DNA from 3 places in the Peribacillus sp. NPDC096540 genome. Region 3 is predicted to be linked to each of the others. Evidence: riboswitches for the same ligand, from Rfam matches in the RefSeq annotation. Region 3 holds a riboswitch; each other region holds the start of a gene.
The links. A riboswitch is a leader RNA that binds a small molecule or an ion and turns the genes downstream of it on or off. The one in region 3 is predicted to bind thiamine pyrophosphate.
Positions count from the first base shown of each region.

Region 1: it holds a riboswitch for thiamine pyrophosphate, as region 3 does, so the genes downstream of both, tenA (thiaminase II) here and thiC (phosphomethylpyrimidine synthase ThiC) in region 3, are expected to answer to the same signal.
Region 2: it holds a riboswitch for thiamine pyrophosphate, as region 3 does, so the genes downstream of both, ACQKMR_RS07855 (ABC transporter substrate-binding protein) here and thiC (phosphomethylpyrimidine synthase ThiC) in region 3, are expected to answer to the same signal.

Region 1 covers NZ_JBNNTG010000002.1:200,351-205,888, reverse strand. Annotated here, with positions in the region: gene ACQKMR_RS03070 (GDSL-type esterase/lipase family protein) at 1-177, opposite strand, end outside; gene ACQKMR_RS03065 (N-acetyltransferase family protein) at 409-915, shown strand; gene ACQKMR_RS03060 (Spo0E family sporulation regulatory protein-aspartic acid phosphatase) at 1,012-1,203, opposite strand; gene ACQKMR_RS03055 (Fur-regulated basic protein FbpA) at 1,477-1,665, opposite strand; SAM riboswitch class I at 1,843-1,947, opposite strand; TPP riboswitch at 2,096-2,200, shown strand; TPP riboswitch at 2,276-2,365, shown strand; gene tenA (thiaminase II) at 2,484-3,173, shown strand; gene thiW (energy coupling factor transporter S component ThiW) at 3,189-3,710, shown strand; gene thiD (bifunctional hydroxymethylpyrimidine kinase/phosphomethylpyrimidine kinase) at 3,679-4,485, shown strand; gene thiM (hydroxyethylthiazole kinase) at 4,482-5,297, shown strand; gene thiE (thiamine phosphate synthase) at 5,278-5,538, shown strand, end outside.
Region 2 covers NZ_JBNNTG010000005.1:222,330-227,867, reverse strand. Annotated here, with positions in the region: gene ACQKMR_RS07870 (ABC transporter ATP-binding protein) at 1-42, opposite strand, end outside; gene ACQKMR_RS07865 (ABC transporter permease) at 26-808, opposite strand; gene ACQKMR_RS07860 (thiamine-binding protein) at 805-1,089, opposite strand; gene ACQKMR_RS07855 (ABC transporter substrate-binding protein) at 1,101-2,096, opposite strand; TPP riboswitch at 2,241-2,350, opposite strand; gene ACQKMR_RS07850 (protein-glutamine gamma-glutamyltransferase) at 2,568-3,389, shown strand; gene rarD (EamA family transporter RarD) at 3,547-4,476, opposite strand; gene ACQKMR_RS07840 (amidohydrolase) at 4,556-5,538, opposite strand, start outside.
Region 3 covers NZ_JBNNTG010000049.1:4,259-9,796, forward strand. Annotated here, with positions in the region: gene ACQKMR_RS25535 (spore coat protein) at 1-541, opposite strand, end outside; gene thiC (phosphomethylpyrimidine synthase ThiC) at 1,157-2,938, opposite strand; TPP riboswitch at 3,072-3,188, opposite strand; gene ACQKMR_RS25545 (HAD family hydrolase) at 3,338-4,126, opposite strand; gene ACQKMR_RS25550 (histidine phosphatase family protein) at 4,308-4,841, opposite strand; gene ACQKMR_RS25555 (PdaC/SigV domain-containing protein) at 4,944-5,538, shown strand, end outside.

The DNA of each region.
Region 1 (5,538 bases), on a different contig from region 3:
CAATTCATCCTCCAGACCTTCTACATAACCTCCCCCATCCTTATCACCTTTTCCATAGGTTAACGAATCTCCAAAAGCCATCACATCTTGCTCATCTTTCGACTCTGAAGCCTGAAACATAGATGCAACAAAACAAATTACTAGTACAATTACAGATAAACCTACTATTTTTTTCATTTGTTTCTCCTTTTGTATTTACTATGAAGTTTTTTATCTTTTAATTACCCCAAAAAAGAATATACTTAACATGAAAAAAATGAATTGTCAGAAAAACTGAAAAAAGTGTATGATACAATAAAAACATTCAATGAAACGGGTTTTCGTCAACCTCCTTTTATTCATAAATAGGGTAATAAGAATCCCATGTTTCTGGAGATTGTATACATAAAAAGGATAGGAGTTAAAATGATGGATGAGTATATAGAGTTTAGGGAAGCAGAACTAACAGATTTACCAAGAATAGTCGAAATATATAATTCGACTATTGCTTCAAGGATGGTCACTGCAGATACAGAACCTGTTTCAGTGCAATCAAGGCTTAAATGGTTTGAGGAACATCATTCTGAAAGACGACCGCTATATATTATTACATTCGAAGGAAAAACAGCTGGATGGATGAGTTTTCAATCTTTCTATGGTAGGCCAGCCTATGATTCTACTGCCGAGATCTCCATATATATTGATGATTATTTCCGGGGAAAAGGAATCGGACAAATTTCGATTCAAAAGGCAATTGAAGTGAGTCCAAAATTAGGTGTTAAGACACTACTTGGTTTTATATTTGCTCACAATACACCGAGCCTAAGACTTTTTTCTAAATTTGGTTTTGAAGAATGGGCGCATTTACCTCAAGTTGCCGAGCTTGATGGTATTGAACGGGATTTAGTCATCCTTGGTAAGCGTATTAATAATTAATATTTGAATTTCATTACTTAAAAGCTATTGCCTTCATTCAGCAGTAGCCTTTTTTAGTTTAAATGAAGGAATCTATTTTAAAGTCAATGACGAAATTTAATAATCACTATGAACTTTCTTAAACGAAAAATATTCTGATTTTCTTTTATTTGTTATAGCATTTAACAGCGAATCCAATTCTTGACTTGCTTGAACAGTTAGAAGGCTTGTAAAACCATAATCTGCTGCCAATTTAATCATTTCCCGTCTCTTTTCTTCTATTCTTTCTACGGTTATCTGTGGGGGCATCTATAGTCACTTCCTATTTATTCAATTTTCTTACACCTTTTATGATAATGAAATTAGTAGTTAAAATCAACCATATATGGGAATTAAAATATGTTATTACACAAGGTAAATGTGACAAAAAGCCTATTTCACTTCCTGTTTGTGTCTTTTTTGTGACATATTGATTCTAGACAAAAATAAAAAAGCATTCACTCATATACCCTGCGAATGCTTTAATAATATTGATCAGATTAATTAATATTTTAAGATAGTAAAGTATTCTAAGAACTCTTACTATGTCATCCACTCTGAAGGAGACTCGATATTAGGTCTATTAATTACAATCTTATATTCATCTTCAAGCACTTTTAATGGAACATCATATAGATGTCTTTCATCAGAGGTTTTATAAACTCCATTCGCCAATAACTCTTCAATCAACAATGCCTTCCTTTGTTCAATTCTCTTAAATAATTCTGCCATGTAAATGGCTCCTTCCCTTGTCTTCATGAGCTCAATTTAATATGAGCTAAATTGCAGTAATAGATTTCATTTCCACCAATTTATATTTACCTTTTCTATTATGTCACTAAACGTTATTTCACAAAAATAAAAGCCACTTCTAATTCAAGAAGAGGCTTACAGTAGTCCGTTCGGCTCTTCTTATCTTCCAAGCGTATGCTTGTTGGATGTGGCACAGTTCCCAAAATGGGTCTGCTGCCGAGGTTTCTTTGGGCCAAGTCCCTCCACCTCTCTGGATAAGAATTCAATATATAAAAGATGTAGAAATGATTTTATCCCAATATTCTTCAAAAGTCAATTACCCGGTTCCCCCTTCTTTTGATAGGTGCCCCATTCAAATTCGGGTTGCAATTTCCTGGCTTTCTGATATGATGTCAGTAATTACATACATTAACACCACTAGGGGAGTCTTTTTTTAGACTGAGATGGAATTTGTTCCGGACCCTTTGAACCTGAACTGGATCATACCGGCGGAGGAAAGTGGACGATATCGTCTTTAAACACATGACTTTATCCATCTACCCGTTCCGTTTTTCAGGAGCGGTTTTTTTTTAGATGAAAAAATGAATACTTAGACTGCTAGGGGAGCTCTTTTGCTGAGAATTAAACCCTTTGCACCTGATCTGGTCGTACCAGCGGAGGGAAGCAGGCTGTAAGAAGGAATTTGCTTCTTCCTCGGTAACAGCCGCTTTCCTTCAGAGAGCGGTTTTTTTATTGATCAGATAGTGTATGCACACTTTACAATTTTAGTAAATTTTAAATTTCAAGGAGGATGAACCATGGAGAATACCAAATTAGAAACCTTCAGTGATAGACTTCATGAACGTGCAAAAGGAATCTGGAAAAGGAACCATACACATCCCTTTGTTCAGGCTATTGGAGATGGGACGCTTTCAGAAAAGAAATTTGCCTATTACCTAAAGCAGGACTATATCTACCTTATGGATTATTCCAAACTCTTTGCTTTAGGAGTCATCAAAGCTCATAATCTCGAAATAATGGCTAAGTTTGCAAGTATTTTGAATGAAACCCTTCAAGTAGAAATGGATATCCATCGGAATTATGCTTTGGAATTCGGAATCAGCTCAATGGAATTGGAAAATACAGAACCTACTCCGACCACCCTAGCCTATACGGGTTACATGCTAAATGCAGCTCAGCATGGGACTTTGGCCGACCTAATCGCCTGCCTCCTTCCATGCGCTTGGGATTATTATGAGATCGGTTTGCTATTAAAAGAACAAAATGGTGAAGCATTGGAAAACAATCGCTATGCTGATTGGATTAGATCATATTCATCTCCTGAATTTGGTGAAGCTCACAAGTGGCTGATTGCATTGCTAGAAGAGTTATCTGAAGGAATGCCTGAAAAAGAACTTCTTAGATTAGAGAAGCATTTTTTGGTGACTTCCCGTTATGAATATTTATTCTGGGATATGGTTCAAAATGAGCATGATTGGCCACTGTAGGGTGTTGGCATGATGATGAATCCAATCAAGAAAATGACGCTGACTGCAATGATCGCGGCTATTACGACTCTAACCAGTTCATTTATTTTCATCCCGGCCGGATTTGCAAAAATCTTTCCTATTCAGCATCTGGCAAATGTCATGACAGCCGTTTTATTGGGGCCAGCATATGCGGTAACACAGGCTTTTTTAATTTCCATCATTAGAAACATGGTAGGTACCGGTTCTATATTTGCCTTTCCTGGCAGCATGATTGGAGCCCTTTTGGCTGCCGTTCTCTATCGCAGAACGAAAAGCATGGAATTCGCTTGCTTAGGAGAAGTTTTTGGGACCGGTATTCTAGGATCTCTTGCCTGTTACCCACTCGCTGTACTATTTTTAGGGGAAAAAGCAGCTCTTTTCGGTTTTTTACCGGCTTTTCTACTTAGTTCGTTTGTGGGTGCTACTCTAGCATTCATATTATTAAAAACACTTTTGAAAAATCATTATATAAAGGGGTTTTTTTATGAAAACAGCTCTAACCATCGCAGGCTCTGACTCTGGGGGCGGTGCGGGAATACAAGCCGATTTAAAAACATTTTCTGCACATGGGGTTTTTGGTATGTCTGTCATAACAGCTGTAACGGCACAAAATACAATGGAGGTCCGTTCAGTACAGGCTATCGATACAGCTATTATCACGGATCAAATTGCAGCTATCTTTGAAGATATACACGTCGATGCAGTAAAAATAGGTATGCTTGGATCAAAAGATATAGTTGAAACAGTCGCTGCGTCTCTTAAAACCTTCTTACCCGCCATCGTTATCCTTGATCCTGTGATGATTTCCAAAAGCGGCCATCATTTGCTCGATGAAAGAGCTATCTCTGCCTTAAAAACAGAATTGCTTCCGCTTGCAACACTTGTAACTCCGAATGTACCCGAAGCCGAAGTCCTTACTAGCTTGTCGATTCGAACGAAGCAAGATTTTTACGAGGCTTGTATATCAATTAAAGCACTTGGCGCAAAAGCGGTTTTACTTAAAGGAGGCCATTCAGCAGGGAATCCAAATGATCTTTTTTATGACGGAACCGACTTTTTCTGGATTAAAGGAGAACGCATTCATACAAAAAACACCCATGGGACAGGCTGTACTCTGTCATCCGCCATTACATCCAATCTGGCAAACGGACTTCCTTTAGGACAGTCCATTGAACAAGCCAAGACATATATTTCTGAAGCCATACGAAATAGCTTTTCACTCGGTAAGGGGCACGGACCCGTCCATCATTTTTATTCATTTTCAAAAGAAGAAAGGAGTGATTTAATATGAATGTTTCCGTATCAGACTTATTCTTTCAGGTAAGAGAAAGTAAACCGCTCGTTCACCAAATCACTAACTTTGTTACGGTCAATGACTGTGCCAATGCCACTCTTGCCATCGGTGGTTCACCTGTAATGACATCTAGTCCAAGAGAAGTCGAGGATATGGTCAAATTAGCTGATGCTCTGGTCCTAAACTTCGGTACGATTGATGAAAAAGCATTGGAAGCAATGGAGATTGCCGGTAAGACGGCGAATTCCCTGAATATCCCAGTTATTTTGGACCCAGTGGGAGTTGGTGCCACTTCCTATCGTACAGAACAAGTGGCAGAGCTCCTGAAGAAAGTTACCTTCCAAATCATCCGCGGAAATGCGAGTGAAATCCATCGGTTATTGGGTGGGGATATCGTTACACGTGGAGTGGATTCAGGTGAACTTGCGATTAGCAATGCTGAGTTGGCAGCATGTGCGGCTAATAAATTGAATTGTGTCGTCGTAGTCAGTGGAGCAAAAGACGCTGTTAGCGATGGTAAACATACGTCCGTTATCGATAATGGGAACCCTCTATTAACGAATGTTACAGGTACTGGCTGCATGGCTACTGCTCTTATCGGAACTTTTTCCGGAGTCACAGACAATTTCTATGCTGCGGCAGTTGCCGGGATCTCAACGATGAGCATTTCCGGGGAACTTGCTGCTGCAAAACTTCAAAAAGATGAAGGCACTGGAACGTTTCGTGTGCGATTAATCGATGCGATATCAAGAATGGATAAGGAAATTTGGATAAATGAGGTGAAATTGTATGAAGAAGTCTCAAATTGATTTAAGCCTATATTTAGTTACAGAAGAGTCCATAGCAATAGAAGATTTGACCAAAATCATAGCAGAGGCGGTTTCTGGAGGAGTCTCGATCGTTCAACTTAGAGAGAAAAACAATTCCTCCCTCTCCTTTTACAAAAAAGCTTCTGCATTAAAACAGTTACTAAACGAACTATCTATTCCGTTGATCATTAATGACCGGGTAGATATAGCACTTGCTGTTGGAGCAGACGGAGTTCATATC
Region 2 (5,538 bases), on a different contig from region 3:
ACCATCGAAAGAAATAGAGACATCTTTAATTTGCAGCTTCATCCTTTTCACCCTCCTTTCTCTTCCATGAAACAAAGTATTTTTCAAGTAAGGTAATGATTCCAAAAAAGAGAAGGCTCAGTCCCATAATGATAAAAATGGCAACAAACACCCGATCTGTCCTAAATGAAGAGGATGCGAGCGTCATGTAAACACCTATCCCCGATTTAGCCCCAAGCCATTCCGAAATAACCGCGCCCATTACACTGTATGTGGCCGAAATTTTCAGGCCAGAGAAAATGAACGGAATCGAGTGAGGAAGTTCCAGCTTCCAAAAAAGTTGCATTTTCCCCGCTCCCATCATCTTGAAATAATGCTTAAGTTCATATGGAGTCTGGCGAAAACCGTCCAATGAAGCAACAGCAAGCGGAAAAAAACATACGAGAGAAATCACTATCAACTTAGGCAGCATACCAAAGCCAAACCAAATCACTAGAAGCGGTGCCAAAACGATGATAGGAATATTTTGTGATAGTATGAGAAGCGGATAAACAGCATCTTTCACACCAGGAAAAAGGTGTAAGAGAGCCGCAATTACTAAGCCAATACAGCTTCCAATAAAAAAACCCGATAATGCAAGGTTAGTAGTTGATATAAGGTGTCCAAAAAGGCTGTGAAACGACTCTATTCCTTCGATAAAAATGGCAGATGGAGCAGGGAGTAGCCATTTTTCAACCTTTAATAAGCCTGTTGCTAACTCCCATACTATTAGCAACAATAATAAAAGAAAGAAGGGAGCCCCCTTCTTCCAAATCTTTCTTCCGCTCATGGCCGATATTTCTCCGTTAACGTATCCATCGTGATCCCGCTAGGCTGATACAATATTTTCACTTGGGATATGACGTTCGGCGAACCTATTTCAATCATTCTCACATTCATTTTTTCTATAACCGCCAGAAGCTCCGAAAGCTCACCTTCCATTGTTGTTTCAAGAGGGTGCACCTCGTACTTGACACCTGATTCATCTATGATTTTAATCGCTTCATCGACTAAAGGGATGACATTTTCCCCTTTAGGAATAATTTGTATACTAATTAATGAGTTTGCCATTGTAGTTCCTCCTATTTTGGTAAAAATTCATTGGTAAATGCTTTCTCCGGATCGAAATCACCTTCAAGAAGATTATTTTCAGTCATCCACTCACTATAATTCTTCCAAATTTCAAGCTTTTGTTCACCCCATCGCGGAGCATCATCCTGATACTTAGATGCAAGCCACTTCTGGCTTTTCTTTACTAGCTTTGTATCTAGATCTGGTGCAGCCTTGATTAAAATGTCTGCTGCATCATCCGGATTCTTAATAGCGAACTGGTACCCTTTCGAAGCTGCCTCAACGAATGCTTTAACCGTATCGGGATCCTCTTTAATCATCTTTTCATTTGTGGTCAAAACAGGTGTATAGTAATCGAGCTTATCTGAGTAATCGGTTAAGTAAACCATATTCACCTTTTCATTTCGCAATTCAGCCTCAACGCCTGTCCACCCATAATAAATCCAAGCGAAATCAATATCTCTTTTCACTGAAGTGAAAAAATCCGAGTCGCCTGTATTTACTATTTCCACTTTATTTACATCCGCATTTTCTTTTTTCATGAGAGATTCGATGATGGCCTTTTCAACTGGAGACCCCCAGCCACCATACGTTTTCCCTTCAAAATCCTTAGGTGTTTTAATATTTTTAGCCACAGGAGAAGCGAATCCAGAGGTATTATGCTGGATGACAGCAGCTAGCGAAACAATCGGCACACCTTGCACGCGGGCCTGTGTAATGCCCTCCTGGTAGCTCACGCCAAATTCTGATTTCCCTGAAGCCACAAGCTTATCAGCTCCCGCTTCACCTGGCATGATAATTTCTACATCCAGGCCTTGTTCTTTAAAATACCCTTTTTCCTTCGCTACATACAATCCTGTATGGTTTGTATTAGGTGTCCAATCGAGTACAACCGAAACCTTTTTTAATTCTTTATTGTCTTCATTTTTAGCTGATTCTTCCTTTTCAGTAGTGCCACATCCAGCTAAAAGGAAGAACAAAGTTAACAGTGGTAAAAATTTATTCACTATTTTCACTATTTTTTCCTCCTACACTTTATATAAGATCCATATGCCGAAACTATATTGGGCGCCAGGCCACATCCAAATAACAGATAAAAAAAACAAAAAAACGCCCGAGGATGAATTCGGACGTTAACATACAAAACAGAAAGTCAGTCATAATATGTTCCCTCCGCTGGCATCATCCAGATCAGGTTCAAAGAGTCAGCATCTAAAGGACACAATCTCAGCCAGCAATACCGGCCCCCCTACATTTCTTGCACATATGAACTTTTCTCTCTCATTATATCAATTCATACAGAAAAGGGAATACTAATTTGCTTCTTCTAACGATTGGCCATTCTGATCATCCTCAGTAATAGGAATTAATTTGATCAGTATTGTTCAACAACTCATATAATAATTATTACACTGTAGCTAGTTCTTGACCTACTTGTATTAATCATTTAATTTTGTGACCAAGAGGTGGATATGATTATGATAAAAATTAATCAAAAATGGTTAGATGTCAGTCAAATCCAACCAGGTATATTATCTGAAAAAGCATTAGAAATTCTCCATTTAATGTGGAGATATCCTAATATTTTTGTATATAAGACAATGGAAGATCTTAAATTTGATCTAGAGATGAGGCTGCAAGTCATTCAAGCTGCCGTTTCGTTAGATAAGAGTAATCCTGAATTTACATCACTCGAGGATTCTGTATGCAATGAACAATATTGGCGACTTACAAAAGATGGGGCCTTCGAACTTAAGCAAAGGGTACCCCCTCATGTAGCACTTGAAGATATTTTCATAAACGGAAGTCTTTACGCTTTCGAATGCGCGACAGCGATAGTCATTGTTTTTTTAAAAGCTATTTTAGATTCGGCTGGTCCTAAGAATTTTGACCGTCTTTTTTCAGGCCTTACTCTTTATGACTGGCACTATCCGCAGAATCTGATTATTAGAATACATGAAGGGACAGATTATGTACCAGGCGACTGTGTTTACTTCAAAAACCCAGATTACGACCCTGCCACTCCAGAATGGCAAGGGGAAAATGCGATATTCCTTGAAGAAAACCTCTTTTATGGCCATGGGATTGGGATTACAGATCAACAAGGAATCATCAATGAATTAAATAGCAATAGAAAAGGGAATGCCAGCATATCAGCGTTCCTAACACAGCATATTATACGAATAAATAGTTCCCACTATAAACAATTCAAGCAAAATACCCTCCGTAATAACCCCGTATCTGAGTGCCTATCGAATATGATTGTTTCTGAAATAGGCTCGATAACTTATCTTTCGTAGCATTAACAGTTTCTCTTTAAAGAAAAATAGAATTTTCATATTGAAGATATAGATTTTGAATCTCCATTTAATAGCTTTTGAAACTCGACCTTCACTGATGAGTATCACTATAAAAAAAACGCTTGGGAGATGGATTTCCCCAAGCGTTTTTTTCTATTTATGCACCAAAATTTCTTTTTTCTTTAAACCTACGGGCCCCTGCCTTACCCCATTTTGTAATGGAAAGCGTATAAACCACTAAGGCAGACCAAATGAATAAAAAGGCTAAAAGATGTGCTTTTGTAAAACTTTCATGATAGACGAATACCCCGATTAACAAGGTTAAGGTTGGAGCAATATACTGAAAAATGCCAAGCATCGATAACGGTATCTTTTCTGCCCCTTTTGCAAAATATAATAGTGGTAGGGCTGTGACAACACCACCGCCAATTAACAGCAAGCTTGTGCTCCCTGAGGTTAAAAATTGTGATTCGGTTTGGTACATCAAATATATCAAGTAACCCAGAGCAAGAGGGGTTATCATCATCGTTTCGAGTGTCAGCCCGATTGCTGATTCGGCCTTGATCATTTTTTTTGCTAGACCATATAACCCAAATGTCATGGCTAAGGCTAGAGAGACCCATGGGATCGTACCGAAATGAATACCAAGTATCAATACACCGATTCCGGCGAGCAGGAACGACACAATCTGTGCCCCGCTCAATTTTTCCTTTAAGACTATTACTCCCAATAAAACACTGACTAGCGGATTGATATAATAGCCGAGGCTCGTGTCGAGAATTCGGCCTGAATTAACAGCCCAAATGAACACTCCCCAATTAGCTGTAACAAGCAGTGATGCCGTAAGCAATGCGGCGAATAATTTTGGGTTTCTCATTATGTTTTTGACATAATCCAGAAATGCATGCCATTTTTTCATAAACATCAATAAAACAAGCATGAAGACGAAAGACCATAACACCCGCTGAGCTAAAATCTCTATTGCACCAACTCCCTGAAGGAACTTCCAGTAAATTGGTACAACTCCCCACATTAAATAAGAAAGGGCGGCATATATCGCCCCTTCTTTTTGTTCATTTACTTTCATAACCTGCCTTCTTTCTAATTTCATTCCTTTATCGAAATCCTATTAATATTTTGCTTATCTATTCCATGTTTTGCAACTGTTATTTTTTATCATACATTATTCGGTCGTCAATGACCGTCATGACCGCTTCCACTTTCAGAAGCTCATCTGGATCTATAGCTAAGACATCCCGGTTAAACACGGTAAAATCGGCGTCGTACCCCTTTATGATCTGACCTCGCTGGTTTTCAAGACCAATCGCAGCCGCACTGCCTTTTGTATAAAGCGCGAAAGCGTCATAAACAGAAAGCCTTTCATCCATGCCGTACACTGTCCCATCATCACTGTTAATCTTTCGCCTTGTAACAGCTGCATGAATCCCCAAAATTGGATTTAATGGTTCAATCGGTGCATCTGACCCTCCCGCACAAATGATCCCCAGCTTCAAATACGTTTTCCAGGCATATGAGGATTCCAATAATTTTGCTGAAACCTTTTCTTCCACCCACGGAAAATCAGAAGGTACGAAACCTGGTTGAATATCAAAGATGACCGGTAGTTTTGCAGCCCGCTCCAAGAGTTCTGGACGAACAATCTGTGCATGTATGAGTCGGTCCCGAAGACCCTTTTTAGGTGGAAAAGCTTCAATCGCATTCAGGACATATTCAAATGCGAGATCACCAATGGCATGAACAGCAATCGGCATATCAGCCTGACGTGCTTTTTGCACTAATTCCTGCAGTTCCTTTTCAGTGAAAATAGCCACACCATTCGTATCCTTTTGATCTTCATAAGGCTCGCTCAACAGGGCCGTATGTCCTCCTAATGAGCCATCGGTAAATATCTTCATGCTATCGAATTTAATATATCGAGTCCCTTCTTGATACCGCCCACCGGATGCCAGCATCTCTTCAAATGCTTGGTGATGAACGAGTAAATTGGCCCGAAAGGTCATGTTTTGTCCCTCAATGACCGATTTAAACGCCTGATAAGTCGGAATGAAACCATTGTAGTAAAAGAGATCCTCTGTATGCCCACCGGTCAAACCAAGCTTATATGCGTCTTGTATGGCCTCTGTAAGCG
Region 3 (5,538 bases):
CTTGGTAGTAATGGTGTTTGTTTTGATAAATTGAAATCTCATATGCCATTTCAATGCAGTTTGGAACAGAATCTGCAAATACACGACGCACAACTGGATTAGTAATTTCAAGTGCGGACATCGCTTTCAAAGAAGCAGCAGACTTTACCTCCCCGAGCATACAGCTCGAAATGTACTCATCCGTAATATCTGATGCCGATTGTAAAGGTTTCTTTGGTTGGGTTGGCGTTAAACCATAAATAAAATCGTTACCTTGATTCATTTTATAACTTTGTGTTCGTTTTGATGGATCCTGTCCCGTTTGAAAGCATTCTAATGAAATGTTATATTCCTCTTGGATAAATTGATATTGACGATCAAGTATGTCCATTAATTCTTGATCCTGCACATACTGGCGTAACACCATATATGTGTTTAATGTAGTTATCGTGCCTGATAATACTTCGTGAACATCAAATACTTCATGACCACCGTGATTCATTTGTGGGGGGATAGCACCTGTTTGCATATTCTGGTGAGTTTGACCTTGTTGATTTTGCATATAAATTTCCTCCTCGTTTGAATGATGTGGACAAGCTTAGTATGTTAAAACAAAACAAGATTATTCGTGCAAAACCCTTCCATGAAAACCCATAGACCCATGTTCCTTTATAATAATTGTATTGGTTTTTATGACTAATATTGATCCGAAGAAATGAAGGACATATAGGATAAAGGAAAATACCTGGGGTAACTTATACTTATAAAAGAGAAAGGAATGCGGAGAGTATCTATGGGAATTTCGGAATTTCCCCAAGTCTGATTCGGCGATTACAAAAAATAAGGAAAAAGGAAAAAAGATGGTTAGTCCCTCTTCCCCTTCATACTTATAAAACTGAATAATCCTAATGAACATTAAAGTAAGCTCTTATCTATTTTTCTTCTTGAATTCTCAGAATCCAAAGTCATTCAAACAAGAAATCTCTACCATTGCAGACTCTCAATTAAGTGGCATTTTGTGCATTCTTGTATATAATCATTTTTTACAAATTCATGATTACAATTTTCCCGAAAAATACTCAGCTCTTTTTTTAGCAGATTCAGCTGATTTTCCAACTGTTTCATTTCAACTTTAATCTGGATTACTCGATTCATCGAATTCTCCCTTTCGTCCAAATTATTGATAGATTTTTCCGTCTGTGTTTCTAAATTCATTCGCTTTTTCTTTCAAGCCTTCATCAATTACAGACTCAAAACCAAGCCCTTTTTCTTTCGCTAAATCACGAATATCTTGTGAGATTCTCATGCTGCAGAATTTAGGACCGCACATTGAACAAAAGTGAGCTGTTTTGGCACCCTCAGCCGGTAGAGTTTCGTCGTGATATTCAACGGCTCTTTCAGGATCCAGAGATAGATTAAACTGATCTCTCCAACGAAATTCGAATCTAGCTTTTGAAAGGGCATCATCTCGTTTTTGAGCATTAGGATGGCCTTTTGCTAAGTCAGCAGCATGTGCTGCAATTTTATACGTAATAACCCCTACTCGAACATCCTCTTTATTTGGAAGTCCAAGGTGCTCTTTCGGTGTTACATAACATAGCATTGCAGTTCCAAACCAGCCAATCATGGCAGCCCCAATCGCAGAAGTAATATGATCGTAGCCAGGAGCTATATCAGTTGTCAGGGGTCCCAGTGTATAGAACGGTGCTTCTTGACAAACTTCCATTTGCTTATCCATATTTTCTTTAATCAAATGCATTGGAACGTGACCGGGTCCCTCAACCATAACTTGTACATCATGTTTCCAAGCAATCTTTGTTAGTTCACCCAGTGTTTCCAATTCCGCAAATTGTGCCTCATCGTTTGCATCAGCAATAGATCCAGGACGAAGTCCATCCCCTAATGAGAAAGATACATCATATGTTTTCATGATTTCACAGATTTCTTCAAAATGAGTATAGAGGAAGCTTTCTTCATGGTGAGCCAGACACCATTGAGCCATGATAGAACCCCCACGGGAAACTATTCCTGTCATCCGCTTTGCTGTTAATGGGATATAACGCAGAAGAACGCCTGCATGTATGGTAAAGTAGTCAACACCTTGTTCAGCCTGCTCAATTAAAGTATCCCGAAAAACTTCCCAGGTTAAATTTTCAGCAACTCCATCTACTTTTTCAAGTGCTTGATAAATCGGTACCGTTCCAACTGGTACAGGAGAATTTCTAATAATCCATTCACGGGTTGTGTGTATATTCTTCCCTGTAGAAAGATCCATGATGTTATCGGCTCCCCAGCGTGTGGCCCAAGTCATTTTTTCTACTTCGTTTTCGATGGATGAGCTAACAGCAGAATTACCAATATTCGCATTTATTTTCACATGAAAATTACGGCCGATTATCATTGGTTCACTTTCAGGGTGGTTAATATTAGCCGGTATAATGGCCCGACCGCTAGCTACTTCATCTCGTACAAACTCAGCTGAAACACTTTCTCTAATTGATATAAACTCCATTTCTGGGGTAATGATACCTTTACGAGCATAATGAAGTTGGGTTATGTTCCTCTCTGTTTTTGCACGCAAGGGTTTGCGTTTCAATCCCGGAAAAACTTCTGCTTTGGAATGAGAATCAACTTTTTTATAACCATTATCTTCGGGTTTTATTTCACGACCCACATACTCTTCAACGTCCTCCCGGTCAAGAACCCAGTTGCGTCTAATAGGGTCAAGACCTTTACGAATATCAATAGAATACTCAGAATCTGTATAGAAACCGCTAGTATCATAAACGCGTAGAGGTAAATTTTCCTCTTCACCAAATGCTCCTGTTGTTGGACTCAGTTGAATTTCACGCATTGGAACTTTTATATCCGGTCTAGACCCCTCTACATAAACTTTTTTACTTCCTGCAAAATTGGACATAATTGAAACGTTCATGTCATTTACTGAATTACTCATGATTTCATTTCTCCTTTTTAAGTTAGTTTAAAAAGGACAAAATCCAATCCATTTTCGCACGAAAAAGCCAGGTCTCATATTTAAGACCTGGCTAAAGTTAGTATGACTACAGATATGACCAAATTAAATGTCATTGAATAGTAGATTCTAACTTCCCCACGCTGGTATGAACCAGATCAGGTCCTGAGGGTTAAGAAGCTTTAACGCGCTTCTCTCTCAGCCCAACTTTTATTGGACACCCCTAGTCTGAATAGTATTAATTATTACAAGGTAACTATATACCATCCATTTTAACTTGTAAATAATTTCAAAGACCTATTATTTTCATGCCATGTTTTGAATTAAATAAAATCCCCTCCAAGTTAAGTTTTTTGAACTTACTACCTGAAGGGGATATATCCGTTATTTTTTCAGACTCTCAAGGATAGGAAAAAGCTCCTCTAAATGCGTGATTTCATAATTAGGGATGACTTCATTCCGTTCCTTATCATGACGGTTTATCCAAACCGATTTAATGCCCGTACGTGATGCACCAAGGATATCCGTCATTAAATTATCGCCGACCATTAATACTTCATCCTTATCAAGCTCCATGATTTCTAATGCATGCTCAAAAATAGAAGCATCCGGTTTCCCACGTCCAAACGCGCCGGAAATAACGATTTGATCGAAATAAGGAACTAATTCAGGCGTGATTTCAAGCTTAGTATTTTGAAGCTCAGGCGAACCATTCGTCAGTAATAACAATTTGTATTTCCCTTTTAACTCATCTAACACACGGAATGATTCTTCATAAATAAATGGTTTTTTCCGTCTCTCAGCAGGGAAACGTTCTGCTAGCTCAAGACCAAATGCCGGGTCATCAATTCCTAATGCCTTCAAGCCTCTTGTCCAGGCCTCTTTCCGATAAGCCGGTACAATCTCGGCCATCTTACGGAATTCATTATGATCATCTCGAAAATCCCCCCAAAGTCCTTCAAAAGGGTTAATACCGATCATTTGCGTAAATTCATATGTATCATAAGAAGAATAAAGCTCACGTGCTTCTTTCCGTACCGCTTCCTCAAACTCATCCACATTCAAACCATATTTCTCCTTAGCCACTTCGCAAGTCGCTATAAAAGCCTCTTTCACACTCTTCTGATCCCAAAGTAACGTATCATCTAAATCAAAAAAAACTGCCTTTACCAAAATGCTCCCCCTCTTTTCCTACCATTGAATTCGAAAAAATTACACTATTACAATAATAAACCACAACCATTAGAAAAAGAATAATTATCGGTAAAATGCCTTCATCTTTCTTTGAAAGATCAAAATGCTTACCCTATTTACTCATAAAAACTAAAAAAGTTGACATGCGTGTTTTTCCTTATTATCTTTCGAACACATATAACTTTCCATTACTAGCAATCTTAAACTTTGGACCTGTGAATCCCCGTCGGATCAGCTCTTTTCTCATATATACCATGAGAGCAGCATGACTCACAATCAAAACATCCTGCTCTCCTTTTACGAGAAGCCCATCCAATACTTTATTGATCCGTTTCTTAGCAATCTTAATCTCCGCTCTCGTCTGCTTGTTAACCACCGAGCAGCAGCGAATCCAAATGGCCCAAAGTATGAATGGCAGTTTAACCTTCCCGTTAAGTGGTGGAGATGGTATTTCCCGAAGTCCCTCCATCTGATTAACCTCACCAGGATAGATATGCTTAGCCGTCTTCACCGCTCTCGACATATCGCTGCAATAACATCTCTTCCATTCCTCATCGTCCAATAAAGTTGTCCCATAAATAATATCTGCTGCATCATAATCCTTAAACCATTGATTCATATCATCTGCCGTCATATATTTTCCGGTTGGGAATTCATGTGCCACCTTAAAGTGTCGTACTAAACCAATTTTCATTTTTTTCTCCTCTTTAACTTTTGAATTATAAAATTAACTTTCTATTTGATCCACCAACTTATATAATAGGTAATGTAAAAATTATACAAAGGTGGTAATTGAATGCTATCCAAGAATTTCACTAAGATTTTCCTTGCTGTCGCATTAACTTTTACATGCATCTCTTTTTTACTGATAAAAATCGACTCCGTCTCCGCAGCCACTACAGAAAACGCAACGGTGAACACGAAGAATTCCCCTTTATCTGTTAGAAGTGGTCCCGGCACCAGCTATAAAAAAGTAGGATCGTTGGAGAAAGGGAAAGCCGTAACCGTTTATTCAAAAACAAAATCCGGCTGGTCGGAAATTCGGTACAATGGAAAAAAAGCCTATGTATCTACTAAATATTTAAAATTCAGCAATGTGAAGATAACCAAGAAAAAATATAAAAATATTAGTGACTTGTCGTATCCGCAAGTATCAGGACTTAAAAGTAAAGCAGCTCAGGATAAAATTAATCAGGTGTTAACTAAGCATGCCAAGGATGCCTATTCCTCTTATCTGCAAGCAAAAAAGGATAGGGAAAAAGATAAAAATGAGGAATGGTGCAAAGAATCCCCATACTCTTGCCAGTATAGTTACAGTATTTCGTATAAAGTGAAATTCAACCAGGATGAAAAGCTAAGCATTCTCATTGACGATTACTCCTATAGCGGTG